2 regions of the Janibacter sp. RAF52 genome follow, and region 2 is predicted to be linked to the other one. Evidence: riboswitches for the same ligand, from Rfam matches in the RefSeq annotation. Region 2 holds a riboswitch; the other holds the start of a gene.

Region 1 (6,731 bases), on a different contig from region 2:
TACTTCGGCCGGATCCACCCGTGGCCGCTCGTCCAGCTCATCGCGCGCTTCCTCGTCGACCTCGTGCAGGCCGCCGTCCAGGTCGCCGCCGCCACCCTCAGCCCGCGCCCCGCGCAAGGCGGGTCGATCGTCGCCGTCCAGCTGCGCACCCGGTCGGAGTTCTACATGACGATCGTCTCGGCCCTCGTCTCCCTCGTGCCGGGCTCGATCGTCGTCGAGGCCCGACGCCGCGCGGGCATCCTCTACGTCCACGGCTTCCACGTCACGACCCCCCAGGAGCTCGAAGAGCTGCGCCGGGACGTCCTCGCCGTCGAGACCCGCGTCGTGCGGGCCATCGGCACCCGCGAGGAGATCACCCTCTGCTCCGAGGAGGAGGCATGAGCATCATCCTGGCCATCGCCCTCGGCATGCTCATCTGCGCCGCCGCGCTCGTGCTGGTGCGCGTCGCGCTCGGCCCGACCAACCTCGACCGGGCGCTCAGCCTCGACGTCCTCATCGTCATCGTCACGGGCATCATCGCCACGCAGATCCTGCGCACGGACGACCCCGGGCCGCTGCCGATCATGGTGGTCTTCAGCCTCACCGGCTTCGTCGGCTCGGTGTCCGTCGCCCGCTTCATGGCCCGCAAGCAGGACGACGCATGAGCTGGCAGGAGATCTGTGACCTCGCCGGGGGCATCAGCCTGCTCCTCGGCTCGACGATCGCCCTCGTCGGCGCGATCGGTCTGGCCCGGCTGCCCGACATCTTCGGCCGCATGCACGCGGCGACCAAGCCGCAGACCCTCGGCCTGCTGCTCATCCTCGTGGGCCTGGCTCTCAACGTGCGCACCTGGGCCTCGGTCGCCACGCTCTTCATCGTCGTCGGCGCCCAGGCCCTCACCGCCCCGGTGACAGCCCACATGCTCGGCCGCGCCAGCTACCGCACCGGCGCCTCCGAGGACGACCTGCTCCACCACGACGAGCTCGGCGAGGACTACCGCCGCATGACGGAGCAGCAGGCCACCGGCGACGAGGCCTGACCGCACGACGAAGGGGGCGGAGGGAGATGATCTCCCTCCGCCCCCTTCGTCATGGGGTGGGCCTGACTCAGACGCGGCCGTACCCGGAGACGCCGTCGAAGATCGGACGGATCGAGATCGACTTGCCAGTGCGCGGTGCGTCGATCATCATGCCGTCGCCGACATAGATGCCGACGTGCCACGAGGGCGAGCCGAAGAAGACGAGGTCACCCGGCTGCGGGTTGGACACGGGGGTCGCGGCGGCCTGCTGGGCCGTCGTGACGCGCGGCAGCGACTTGCCCGCCTTGGCGAAGACGTACTGGGTGAAGCCCGAGCAGTCGAAACCGGAGGGGGTGGACCCGCCATAGACGTAGGGGACGCCGATGTACTGCTTGGCGATGGAGATGACGTCGGAGCTCGCGGAGGAGGCCGCGGCGGGGGCGGGCTCGCTCTTGGCCGGGGCCGGGGCCGGGGCCTGACGCTCCTGCGAGCGGCTCGGCGAGGTGGACTCGGTGCGCTCGCTGGCCTGCTCCTCGCGGGCGGCCTGCTCCTGCTCCTGCTCGCGCTGACGCTCGGCGGCGGCCTCCTGGCGGGCCTGCTCGCGCTCGGCGCGGGCCCGCAGCTGGGCCGGGGTCGGGCCGGTCGGCTTGGCGACGGGCTCGACCTCGATCTTGCCGAAGGCGGCGTCGGTCGCCTTCGACGACGTCGTCGTGGCGGGCGCGGTGACCGCGGCGGCGGGAGCGGCCGGGGCGGAGGCGGTCTGGACCGGGGCGGCGTCGACCTCGGCGGCCGAGTCGGCGGCCTGGGCGGGGATGGCGATCGCGGCGATCAGACCACCGGAGGCGGCGATGACGGCCGAGCCCTTGGCGAGGGGCGTGCCCGCCTGGCTGACGATCTGGCCGAGCTCGGACACGGGGTTGTAGCGACCGGCGGCGCGGTGGCGCCCGACGTTGTGAGACAAGGTGATGACCTCTATCCCGCCTACGGGGTCAGCTGTCGGGTTCGAGCCAGAGGTCTGGCCCGGCCCTGCGACACCGGACCGACCTAGCGGTCCGCTGCGTCCCAGGACTTCACCCCGAGGAGCATCCTCGATGCCCCGCAAAACGTGGGTCCCCCGCTCCTGTCATGCGGTGTCGTGCAGATCCGTCGGGTGCGGTGACAGGACTCAGCGTCCGCGTGACGGGTCCGCCCAGGGGGAGCGGACCATCAGACCGTACCCGCAGATCACGGCAATGTCACGCCGAGGTCACGAGAGGTCACGGAGCGACCAGCTCGACGAAGACGTGCTCGGCGACGTCCTTGGGCAGCGACACCGCGTCGCCCGGCTGGGCACCGACCCGCGCGACGATGACGCGGTCGCCCTCGGGGGTGACATCGACGACCTCACCGGGGCGCAGCCGCGCCTCGGTGAGCAGCTCCAGCGCCTCGTGGTCGACCTGGGCCGGCTCGCCGATGCGGCGCACGCGGTACTGCCCCGTGGGCTTGCCCTGCGCGACCTGGACGAGGCTCTGCAGACCCTCGAGGTAGTCGATGCTCGCCTCCTCGTCCGAGAGCAGCTCGTCGAGGCCGGGGATCGGGGTCCCGTAGGGCGACTCTCGGTGCTCGGGCAGCATCGCGAGGATCTTGCGCTCGACGCGCTCGCTCATCACGTGCTCCCACCGGCAGGCCTCGTCGTGCACGTGCTCCCACTCGAGACCGATGACGTCGGCGAGCAACCGCTCGGCGAGGCGGTGCTTGCGCATCACCCGCGTGGCGAGCAGCCGCCCCTCGTCGGAGAGGACGAGCCGCCGGTCCTCGCCGAGGCTGACGAGGCCATCACGCTCCATGCGCGCCACGGTCTGCGAGACGGTCGGGCCGGAGTGGCCGAGCCGCTCGGCGATGCGGGCGCGCATCGGCGGGATGTTTTCCTCCTCGAGCTCGAAGATCGTGCGGAGGTACATCTCGGTGGTGTCGATGAGGTCCTTCACGAGCCCCATCATGCCCTGCCCGGCGGCGCCGCGGGCCGCCGCGTCAGGCCGCGGAGCGCTCCCGGTCGGCGCGTGGGATCCACAGGCTCGTCCAGGCCAGCCCCGCGAGGCCGAGGGCCCCGAGCGCCACGGCGGCGGCGGGCAGCGAGACGAGGGTGGTGACGGCGCTCAGGCCGAGCGAGCCGCCGGCGTGCCCCACCTCGCCGGTGAGCCGCCAGGCGCCGAGGAACTGGGCCCGGTCGCGGCTCGGCGCGGCGTCCGCGCCGAGGGTCATGACGATGCCCGACCCCAGCCCGTTGCCCAGGGCCATGGCGAGCGCGACGGCGAGCAGCTCCCCCTTCGTGTCGGCGAGGGGCAGGGCGACGAAGGAGAGCGAGACGACGCCCAGCAGCGCCCCGACGACCCACATCCGACCGAGCCGGTCCATGACCCAGCCACCGGGGTAGACGAGGACGAGCTCCGCGAGACCGGCGACGGCGAAGATCTGCGAGGAGTCGACGCCGTCGAGGCCGATGTGCAGCGCCCACAGCGGCAGGATCGCCAGCCGGGCGGAGCGCAGCGCCGAGATCACCGTGACGCCCAGGCCCTGGGTGAGCAGCAGGCGCGCGTGCCGCCGGATGACCCGGAAGACCCCGGTGTGCGGCTCCTGCGCGCGGGCCCGCTCGTGCTCACCGGTGAGGTCGGGTGCGGTGAGGACGGTCAGCACGGAGCCGGCGGCGAGGAGCACGGCCAGCCCGTAGGCCCCCTGCAGGCCGAAGGGGGCGATGGCCAGCGACCCGACGACCGGCCCGAGGAGCAGCCCGGCCCGCATCGACCCACCGAGCAGGGACATGCCACGGGCGAGGAGCTGCCGCGGCAGGACGTCGATCATGAAGCCCTGCCGGGCGAGGAAGAAGGCGGAGGAGGCGAGCCCGCTGACGAGCAGCGCGACGCCCATGAGCCACAGCGAGGGCGCCCACCCCGCGACGGCGAGCGCCGCGACGTCGAGCAGGCCAGCGCGGACGAGGGTCGCGCGCTCGCCGATGCGGGCGACGAGGGCCCCGGCGGGCAGGACCCCGACGAGCTGCCCGACCCCGGTGAGGGCGACGACGAAGGCGGCGGTGCCGAGGCTCGCGCCGAGCTCGTCGGCCCGCAGCGCAGCGACCGGGATGACGGCGCCGGTCGCGGCGGCGGAGAGGAAGGTCGGCCCGAAGGCGGGTACGGCGATGCGCCTCCAACCGAAGGTCTCGCGCGTACTCATCCCCCTCATCCTCTCCTGCCGGCTCGTCGCTAGGTTGGGGTGGTGCACACCACAGCCGAGACGACGACCGTGTCCCCCCTGCGCGCTGGCCCACCGGGCACCGGCAACGGCGGCTGGGTGTGCGGGCTGCTCACCGAGCGCCTCGACGACCTCGTCCCCGCGGAGGGGGACCTGACGTCGGCGACGGTCCGCCTGAGCGCGCCGACGCCGCTCGGGCGTCCGCTGCGGTGGGAGGTCGACGGCACGGTCGCCGACGGCGCCGAGCTCGCGGTGCACCTGCTCGACGGCGACACACTGCTCGGCACGGCCCGCCGCACGACCGCCCCCGACCTGACGGTCCCCGCACCGGTCGACCTCGAGGCGGCCCGGACCGCGGCGGCCGGCGTCGACGCGAGCGACCACCCCTTCCCCGGCTGCTACGTCTGCGGGCCCGAGGCCGAAGGGGGCCTGCGCGTCTTCGTCGGGCCGGTCGCCGGCCGCGACGACGTCCTCGCCGCGCCCGTGACCCTGACCGAGGAGGGCCTGCCGCCGGTGCTCGCAGCGCTGGACTGCCCGGGCGCCTTCGCCGTGGGCTTCGGCGAGGAGGCCCTGCTGCTCGGCACCCTCACCGCCACCGTCCACGCCGACGTGCCCGTGGGCCGCGAGCTCGTCGTCGTCGCGTGGGAGATCGGGCGCGAGGGCCGCAAGCGCCACAGCGGCACCGCCCTGCTCGACGGCGAGCGGGTGCTCGCGAGCGCCGCCGCCACCTGGATCGTGGTGGCCCGATGAGCCGCCCGCTCGCCCTCGTCACCGGCGCCAGCTCCGGCATCGGGGCCGCCACCGCGCGTGCACTCGCCGCGGCCGGCCACGAGGTGGTCTGCGCGGCCCGCCGCACCGACCGCATCACCGACCTCGCCACCGAGATCGACGGGCGCGCCGTCACCTGCGACGTCACGGACGCGGCCTCCGTCGCGGCGTTGGCCGCCGAGATCGGCGACCGCCTCGACGTGCTCGTCAACAATGCGGGCGGCGCCTTCGGCCTCGACCCGGTGGCCACCGCCGACATCGAGGACTGGCGAGCCATGTACGAGGTCAACGTCATCGGCACCCTGCGCGTGGTGCAGGCGCTGCTCCCTTCGCTCGTCGCTGCGGAGGGGGTCATCGTCAACGTCGGCTCGACGGCCGGCCGGGTCTCCTACGAGGGCGGCGCCGGCTACACCGCGGCCAAGCACGCGCTCGCGACGATGACGGAGACGATGCGCCTGGAGCTCGTCGACCAGCCGGTGCGCGTCACCGAGATCGCGCCGGGGATGGTGCACACCGAGGGCTTCTCGCTCACCCGCTTCAAGGGTGACCGCGAGCGCGCGGAGCAGGTATACGCCGGCGTCGCAGAGCCCCTCGTCGCCGAGGACGTCGCCGACGCGATCACGTGGATGGCCACCCGCCCCCCGCACGTCAACGTCGACCTGCTCGTCATCAAGCCCCGCGCGCAGGCCGCCCAGCACAAGGTCCACCGGGAGAGCTGACATGACCGACCTGCCCACGCCCACCACGCCCGAGGCCGTCTTCACCTATGCCGCACCGCGGCTGAAGTTCGGCCCCGGCGCCGTCCGCGAGATCGGCCACGACGTCGCCGGGCTCGGCGGCCGCCACGTCCTCGTCGTCACCGACGCGCGGCTTGCCGCCACCGGCCACCCCGAGCGGGTCGCCGAGGCCCTCCGCTCGGCCGGCCTGCGCGCCGAGGTCCACGACTCGGCCGCCGTCGAGCCGAGCGACGCCTCCCTCGCGGCCGCCGTCGAGAGGGCGAAGGGGGCGGCCCCCTTCGATGCCGTCGTCGCCGTGGGTGGCGGGTCGAGCATCGACACGGCCAAGGCGGTCTCGCTGCTGCTCACCAACCCCGGCGAGCTCATGGACTACGTCAACGCTCCGGTCGGCGGCGGGCGGGCGCCCGAGCAGCCGGTGCTGCCCCTTGTCGCCGTGCCGACGACGACGGGCACCGGTGCGGAGTCGACGACGGTCTGCGTCCTCGACGTGCTCGCGGCCAAGGTCAAGACCGGCATCAGCCACGAGCGGCTGCGCCCCGTGCTCGCCGTCGTCGACCCCGAGCTGACCGCCACCCAGCCGCCCGGGGTCACCGCCTCGGCCGGGATGGACATCCTCTGCCACGCCCTCGAGTCGTGGACCGCGCGGCCGTACACGAGCTACGAGCACAAGACGCCTGAGCAGCGGGTGCCCTACTGCGGCTCCAACCCGATCTCTGACCTCTATGCCGAGAAGGCGATGCGCCTGCTCGGCGGCGCCTTCCGCGGTGCCGTCGCGGGCGAGGAGCGGGCCCGCACCGACATGGCGCTCGCGGCGACCTTCGCGGGGATGGGCTTCGGCAACGCCGGTGTCCACGTGCCGCACGCCAACGCCTACCCGGTCGCCGGGCGGGTCCACGACCTGGGCTCGGCCTTCCGCCCCGACGGGTACGACGTGGGGGAGGCGATGGTCCCGCACGGTATGGCGGTCGCCTCGACCGCTCCGGCCGCCTTCGCGATGACCTTCG
Region 2 (6,731 bases):
AAGGGGGACCCTCGCCGCGATCGCCGCCGCCACCTCACCGGACTGCCGCTGCTTGTCCGGGTCGTCGTCCCAGGTCGCCGCCTTGTCGTCGAAGTGCGTCCCATCGTCTGGGTGCTGGTGGTGCCCCTCCTGAGTCTCGTCCATGGGCCCAGCCTGCCAGCCGCCACCGACGGCGGCAGGTGCGCTGCCTCAGCAGCCGCTGCTGCTCATCTCTCGCCGAGGGCGGTCAGCGCCGGTAGAGCCCCTCGATCACGTCGGCGCGCTGCTGGGTGATGACGTGCCGCTTGAGCTTTTGCGTCGCTGTGAGCTCGCCGCTCTCCTCGGTGAAGTCGTCGTCGAGGACCACGAAGCGCTTGATCCCCTCGGCCCTGGACACCAGGGCATTGGCCTCGTCGACGACCTGCTGGAGCTCGGCCTGCGGGTCGGCGGGTCGCTCGCAATCGGGGTCGAGGGTGATGAGCGCGCCAACGAAGGGGCGTCCGTCGCCGACGACCATGGCCTGGGAGACGAGGGGGTGGGTGCGCAGCACGTCCTCGAGGGGGCCCGGGGAGACGTTCTTGCCGCCGGCGGTGACGATGATCTCCTTGGCCCGCCCGGTGATCGTCAGGTAGCCGTCGTCGTCGAGCGTGCCGAGGTCGCCGGTGGCGAACCAGCCGTCGACGATCGCCTCGCGAGTGGCCTCGTCGTTGCCCCAGTAGCCGTCGGTGACGACGGCGCCACGGACGCTGATCGCCCCGTCGTCCGTCACCTGCACCTCGTTGCCGGGCAGCGGCCGCCCGACCGTGCCGACGCGCTGGACGCCTGGGCCGTTGACCGTGATGGCCGCGCACGTCTCGGTGAGGCCGTAGCCCTCGTGGACGGGCACGCCGACCCCGCGGAAGAAGTGCCCGAGGCGCTCGCCGAGCGCCCCGCCACCGCTGATGACGTACTCCATCTCGCCGCCGAGCGCGGCGCGGACCTTGGTGTAGAGCAGTCGGTCGAAGACCGCGTGCGCGAGGCGCAGCGGCAGGCTCGGCCGACCCTCGCCCTCGCCGACGGCGCGGCTGCACGCGAGGGCGACCTGCTCCCCCTTCGTGAAGACGACGGCGGACAGTCGCTGCCCCGAGGCCTTGCTGCGGACGCCGTCGTGGACCTTTTCGAAGACGCGCGGCACGCCGACGACCATGTGCGGGCGGAAGGAGCCGAGCTTGTCGACGATGCTGCCGAAGTCCGCCCAGAAGCCGACCGTCGCGCCGGACTGGGCGGCGATGTAGGCGACCGATCGGGCGAGGACGTGGGCCATCGGCAGGAAGATGAGGATCCGCCGCCCCGGTCGGCCCACCGAGCCGATGGGATGGTCGAGGCACCCGGCGACCTCGGCCGCGAGGTGACGGTGGGTGAGGACCACGCCCTTCGGCCGGCCGGTGGTGCCGGAGGTGTAGACGATGCCGGCGAGGTCGTCGAGGGTGACCGCGTCGCGACGCTCGATGACGCGCGCTTCGGGCACCTGCCGACCGCGCTCGCCGAGGACCTCGAGGGCGTCCTCGTCGATGACGAGCACCTCGACGTCGAGCCCGAGGCCGCGGGCGGTCTCGGCCTGGTCGGCCGTGCCGACGAGCAGCAGGCGGGCGCCGGAGTCGCGCAGGATCCACTCGAGCTGCCCGGCCGAGGAGGAGGGGTAGACGGGGACGGTGCCCGCGCCGACGGCCCAGACAGCCTCGTCGAGCAGCAGCCACTCGTAGCGGGTGTCGGCCATGAGCGCGACCCGGTCGCCGGCCTCCACGCCGCTCGCGACGAGCCCGCGGGCGGCGGACGTCAGGGCGGCGAGGTGGTGCCGTGCCGTGATGGTCTCCCAAGCGTCGTCGACCCAGCGGGCGAAGGACGGATGGGCGGGCTCCTCGTGCGCCCGACGCCAGGGGCGAAGGGGGAGCAGGTCCGCCTGGGTGAGCTCGAGCGGGCCCCCGGTGGCGTGGGTGCGGGTCACGGCCGGTCTCCTCATGGTGCGACTACATGTGTAGAAGGTCAGTGTCTCACGACAGGACGCCGGCCCCCGACCGGTGGGGTCGGGGGCCTGCGTCATCGGGTCGCTCAGAAGCGGCCGTAGGACACGTCGTCGGTCCAGATCTCGCGCTCGGTGACGCCCGTGCTCGAGTTGCCCGCGTCGATGATCTTGCCGTCGCCGGCGTAGATCCCGTTGTGGTACGCAGGGTTGCCGAAGAAGACGATGTCGCCGGGCTGCGGGTCGGAGACCGGGGTGGCCACCGCCTGCTGCTGGTCGGTCGTCCGCGGCAGCTCCTTGCCCGCCGTGTCGTAGACGTACTGGACGAAGCCGGAGCAGTCGAAGCCGGACGGGCTCGTGCCGCCCATGACGTAGGGCGAGCCGATGAGGCTGCGGGCGGTGCTGACGATCGAGGAGTCGGAGGTGCTCGCGGTCGAGATCTCCGCGGTGCCGCCGTCGGTCGAGGCCGCCGCGGTCGCCTGGCCGCTGGTGGAGCCGCTCTCGGTCAGGCCCATCTCGGAGCCGGTCTCCGGGCCCACGACGCCGTCGGCGGCCACGCCGTGCTCGGCCTGCCACTGCGTGACGGCCTGCTCGGTCTCGGAGCCGAAGAGGCCGTCGGCGCTCACGCCGACCTCGTCCTGGATCTGCTCGACGACACCGCCGGTGTCGCCGACGCGGACGATGTCGGTGAAGCTGCTGGAGCTGCTCGTCGAGTCGCTGCTCTGCCCGCCGCCGGCGGTCGAGGACTGCGTCGTCGGGGCCTGCGGCCCGCCGTTGGCGGAGGCGCTGCCGGCGAAGGCGGTCGAGGCGCCGAGGCCGAGGGCGGTGGCCGCGAGGACTAAGGCGCCGACGCGGGAGGCGGCGGCGCGGGCTCGGGGTGCGCCGTGACGCGGGGTGTGGAAGGTGCTCATGCTGTGTCTCCTGGCGCCTGCGGAGTTAGCTGTCGGGTTGGGGTGGAGACCACCCCGTCCGATGGCTCGGCAGGGGCCGAGCCGGTGGACTTCACCCCGAGGCCTCGCGGCCAGAGGTTGGGTCCTCCGCTCCCACCGGTTCTGCAGGGGATCCGTCGGGGTGGTGGGACTCGGCGTGCCCCGACGGTGCCCGACATGCGTCCGGGCCGCGGTCGACCATAGATCACATGGTCACGGATTGGTAACGCGCCCCGGTTGCCCGCCCTCTCCTACCCCGCCGCTCCCACCCCGCATTTCCCTAGGCAGATACGGGCGGGGGTGCGCATTTCCCTAGGGAAATGCGGGCTGGGGTGGCCGTCAGGGGGGTGGGGTGGTCATTTCCCTAGGGAAATGCGGTGGGGTGGCATGACGAAGGGCGGTCCCGACCGTGGTCGGGACCGCCCTTCGTGGCGGACGGCTGGGCCGGTCGGATCAGACGCGGCCGTAGGTGACGGCGCTGGTCCAGATGGCGCGCTTGGTCGTGTCGACGCGCGAGTTGCCGGCGTCGTACATCTTGCCGTTGCCGGCGTAGATGCCCACGTGCCACGCCGGGGCGCCGAAGAAGACGAGGTCGCCGGCCCGGGGCGAGGAGACGCGGTTCGTGGCGCGACGCTGCTGCTCGGCCGTGCGCGGCAGGGTCTTGCCGTGGCGGGCGTAGACGTACTTGGTGAAGCCCGAGCAGTCGAAGCCGGAGGGCGTCGTGCCGCCGGAGCGATACGGGGTGCCGACGAGGCTGGAGGCGGTCGAGAGGACCGAGCTGCTGGAGACCGAGCGGGTCGAGGTGCGCGAGGAGCGGGTCGAGGTCGAGCGGCTGCTCGACGACTTCAGGCCCATCTTGGTGCCCGTGCGCGGACCGACGATGCCGTCGGCGGCCAGGCCCTTGCGCTTCTGCCAGCGCTTGACGGCCGCCTTGGTCTTCGGGCCGAAGACGCCGTCGGCGGTCACGCCGACCTTGCGTTGGATCTGCTTGACGACGGTGCCGCGCGAGCCCTGCTTGACCAGACCGGAGAAGGAGGCCTTGGCAGTGGCCGACTGGGTCGACTGCGTCGCGGGGGCGGCGGTCGCGCTCTGCGCACCGGCGGTGGCGGTACCGAGGCTGACGGCCGCGACGGCGACCATGGTCGCGCCCGCACGCTTGCCGGTCTGGGAGGACGTGCTGGGGGCGCGGTGGCGCCCGGTGTAGAACATCGACATGGCGAACTCTCCTGCGCCTACGGAGTTAGCTGTCGGGTTGAGGTGGAGAAGCACCCCGCCCTTCCGGTCCGAAGACCGAGAGGACTGCACCCCAAGGCACGAGTGCCGTGGATCGGTGGGTCCCCCGCTCCTGCCGTGACGTGTCAGGGGCCATTCGGGCTGGCAGGATTCGGCGACCCGGTGGCAACCCCCGTGTGTGGGGTCGGGAGAAGAGTAGGGCATGTGGACACGAATTGGTAACAGGGCCTGTGGACGGGATGCCCGGGACCTGCTCAGTCCCCGTGCACCGCCCGGTGCAGCTGCGCCATCTCCTCGTCCATCCGGGCCGCCGTGCCGGCCGCGTCGGTGATCCGCTGCCGCAGATCGGCCGGGACGTCCCCTTCGTACTTGTAGAAGATCTTGTGCTCCGTGCTCGCCCAAAAATCCATGGCGACCGTGCGGAACTGCACCTCGACCGGCACCTGCACCGGACCCGAGGAGAGGAAGACGGGGATCTCGAGGATGACGTGCAGCGATCGGTAGCCGTTGGGCTTGGGGTTGGCGATGTAGTCCTTGACGACCCGCAGCGTGATGTCCGGCTGGTCGGTGAGCGCGGCCATGAGCCGGTAGACGTCGGCGACGAAGGAGCAGATGACCCGTACGCCCGCGATGTCGGTGATGTGCTCGCGCAGCTGCGGGATGTCGAGCTCGACGCCCTGACGCGCCGCCTTCTCGAGGATCGACTCGGGGGACTTCACCCGCGTCGAGATGTGCTCGATCGGGTTGTCGAGGTGCAGCTCGGTGAACTCCTCGCGCAGGATCTCCAGCCGGGTCGCGACCTGCTCCATCCCGAAGCGGTAGCCGAGCATCATCCGGGTGAACTCGTCCCGGATCTGCGCGAACCTCCGGATCGCCTCCTCGGGCAGCGCGGCGGCGGGCTCCGTGGGCGGGGGCGCGGCGGTGGGCTCGGTCATGGCGTCTCCGGGGTGGGGTGCGTGACCACCCTAGGCATCGTGTCTGGGAGCCAGCCGAGCGTGGCCTGCACTCCCGCGCGGCGGATACGGTCGGGGCAGACCACCCGAGGAGGGACGATGACCGAGGCCCACGCCCAGACGCTGCGCGAGCTCGTGACGCGGTACCTGACCGAGCAGACTCCCGCCAACCTGGCCGCGCTGCGCCACGCGGTGCGGTCCTCGGGCAGCTTCGACCCCGACGTCGACCTGCGGGGGGTCATCCCGCTGCTCGAGGCGGGGCGCCACCGCGAGGCGCTCGACGCGGTCCACGCCAAGATGCCCGGTGCCGCCCTCAACCCCCTGGCCCACCGCCTGCTCGCCGCAGCGCACGAAGCGCTGGGTGAGGACGACGCCGCCCGTCGCGAAGCCACCCTGCACACGCTGTCCGTCGCGAGCGTCCTCGCCACGGGCGACGGCACGCAGGAGCGCCCGTGGTCGGTCCTGCGCGTCGCCGACGAGTACGACGTCATGCGAGCGAAGGGGGTCACCCCCCGTCGCCAGGCCACGCGCACCGTCGACGGTCGGGTCGTCGACGTGCACGAGGTCGTCGACGGGCCGGACGTGTGGTTCGTCCTCGACCCGGCATGACGGGTTCGACCTCGCTGCTGCCGATCACCACGGAGCGGCTGCTGCTGCGGCCATACACCCACGCCGATCTCGACGCCAGCCTCGCGTACTACGGCGACCCGCAGGTGGCGCGTCACCTGCTCGAGCCCCCGTGGACCCCGGCCATCGCCCGGGAGCGCATCGCCGAGCGCGTCGAGCGGACCGGGCTCGACGGGCCGCGGCGGGCGCTGGCCCTCGTCGTCGAGCACGAGGGGCGGGTCGTCGGTGACGTCGCCGTGTGGGCCAGGGACGCGACCGGCGCCACGTGCGAGGTCGGGTGGTCCTTCCACCCCGACGTCGCCGGGCGGGGTTTCGCGACGGAGGCCGCCGCGGCGGTGCTCGACCACGCCTTCGACCACCACGGCGTGCACCGCGTCGTCGCCGAGCTCGATGCCCGTAACCTCGCCTCGGCCGCGCTGTGCGAGCGCCTCGGCATGCGTCACGAGGCGACCCACCGGCAGGACCTCTTCAGCAAGGGCGAGTGGACCGACACCCTCGCCTACGCGGCGCTCGCGAGCGACCGACCCCGTGAGGTCGGTGACGCGATCGTCGTCAGCGCCGTCGACCTGCGCGATGCCGGAGGGCGGGTGCTCACGGTGCGCAAGCGTGGCACCGCCGCCTTCATGCACCCCGGCGGCAAGCCCGAGCCGGGCGAGACCGCCGCGCAGTGCGCGCTGCGCGAGGTCGAGGAGGAGCTCGGCCTCGTGCTCGACGCGGAGCGGCTCGAGCTCGTCGCCGTCCACCGCACCGCGGCCGCCAACGAGGCGGGCCGACCGCTCATCGCGAGCGTCTTCCGGCACCCTCACCTGTCGCACGTCAGCGGGCCGGTCGTGCACCCGGCGGCCGAGATCGACGAGGTCCGCTGGACGGCCGTCGACGAGCCGCTGCCGGACGACGTCGCGCCGCTGCTGCGCTGGCTCGTCGACCGGGAGACCTGAGGGTCAGCCGGACTCCGAGGCCTCGAGCAGCCGGTCGAGCTCCTCGGGGGTGAGCTCCTCGGCACGGCGACGC

Evidence for each region. Region 2 has a riboswitch for cyclic di-AMP ahead of AB4Y78_RS08915 (C40 family peptidase). Riboswitches for the same ligand answer to the same signal wherever they lie in the genome.
Region 1: another riboswitch for cyclic di-AMP. It lies ahead of AB4Y78_RS12115 (C40 family peptidase); the one in region 2 lies ahead of AB4Y78_RS08915 (C40 family peptidase).

The regions. Positions count from the first base shown of each region.
Region 1 covers NZ_JBFRDY010000009.1:29,803-36,533, reverse strand. Annotated here, with positions in the region: gene AB4Y78_RS12130 (Na+/H+ antiporter subunit E) at 1-381, shown strand, start outside; gene AB4Y78_RS12125 (monovalent cation/H+ antiporter complex subunit F) at 378-644, shown strand; gene mnhG (monovalent cation/H(+) antiporter subunit G) at 641-1,018, shown strand; gene AB4Y78_RS12115 (C40 family peptidase) at 1,086-1,958, opposite strand; cyclic di-AMP (ydaO/yuaA leader) riboswitch at 1,961-2,140, opposite strand; gene AB4Y78_RS12110 (metal-dependent transcriptional regulator) at 2,254-2,964, opposite strand; gene AB4Y78_RS12105 (MFS transporter) at 3,008-4,204, opposite strand; gene AB4Y78_RS12100 (hypothetical protein) at 4,247-4,972, shown strand; gene AB4Y78_RS12095 (SDR family NAD(P)-dependent oxidoreductase) at 4,969-5,709, shown strand; gene AB4Y78_RS12090 (hydroxyacid-oxoacid transhydrogenase) at 5,711-6,731, shown strand, end outside.
Region 2 covers NZ_JBFRDY010000005.1:175,543-182,273, reverse strand. Annotated here, with positions in the region: gene AB4Y78_RS08930 (class I SAM-dependent DNA methyltransferase) at 1-144, opposite strand, end outside; gene AB4Y78_RS08925 (AMP-dependent synthetase/ligase) at 227-1,963, opposite strand; gene AB4Y78_RS08920 (C40 family peptidase) at 2,068-2,889, opposite strand; cyclic di-AMP (ydaO/yuaA leader) riboswitch at 2,888-3,045, opposite strand; gene AB4Y78_RS08915 (C40 family peptidase) at 3,361-4,122, opposite strand; cyclic di-AMP (ydaO/yuaA leader) riboswitch at 4,129-4,297, opposite strand; gene AB4Y78_RS08910 (GTP pyrophosphokinase) at 4,395-5,075, opposite strand; gene AB4Y78_RS08905 (DUF4919 domain-containing protein) at 5,193-5,702, shown strand; gene AB4Y78_RS08900 (GNAT family N-acetyltransferase) at 5,699-6,658, shown strand; gene AB4Y78_RS08895 (hypothetical protein) at 6,662-6,731, opposite strand, start outside.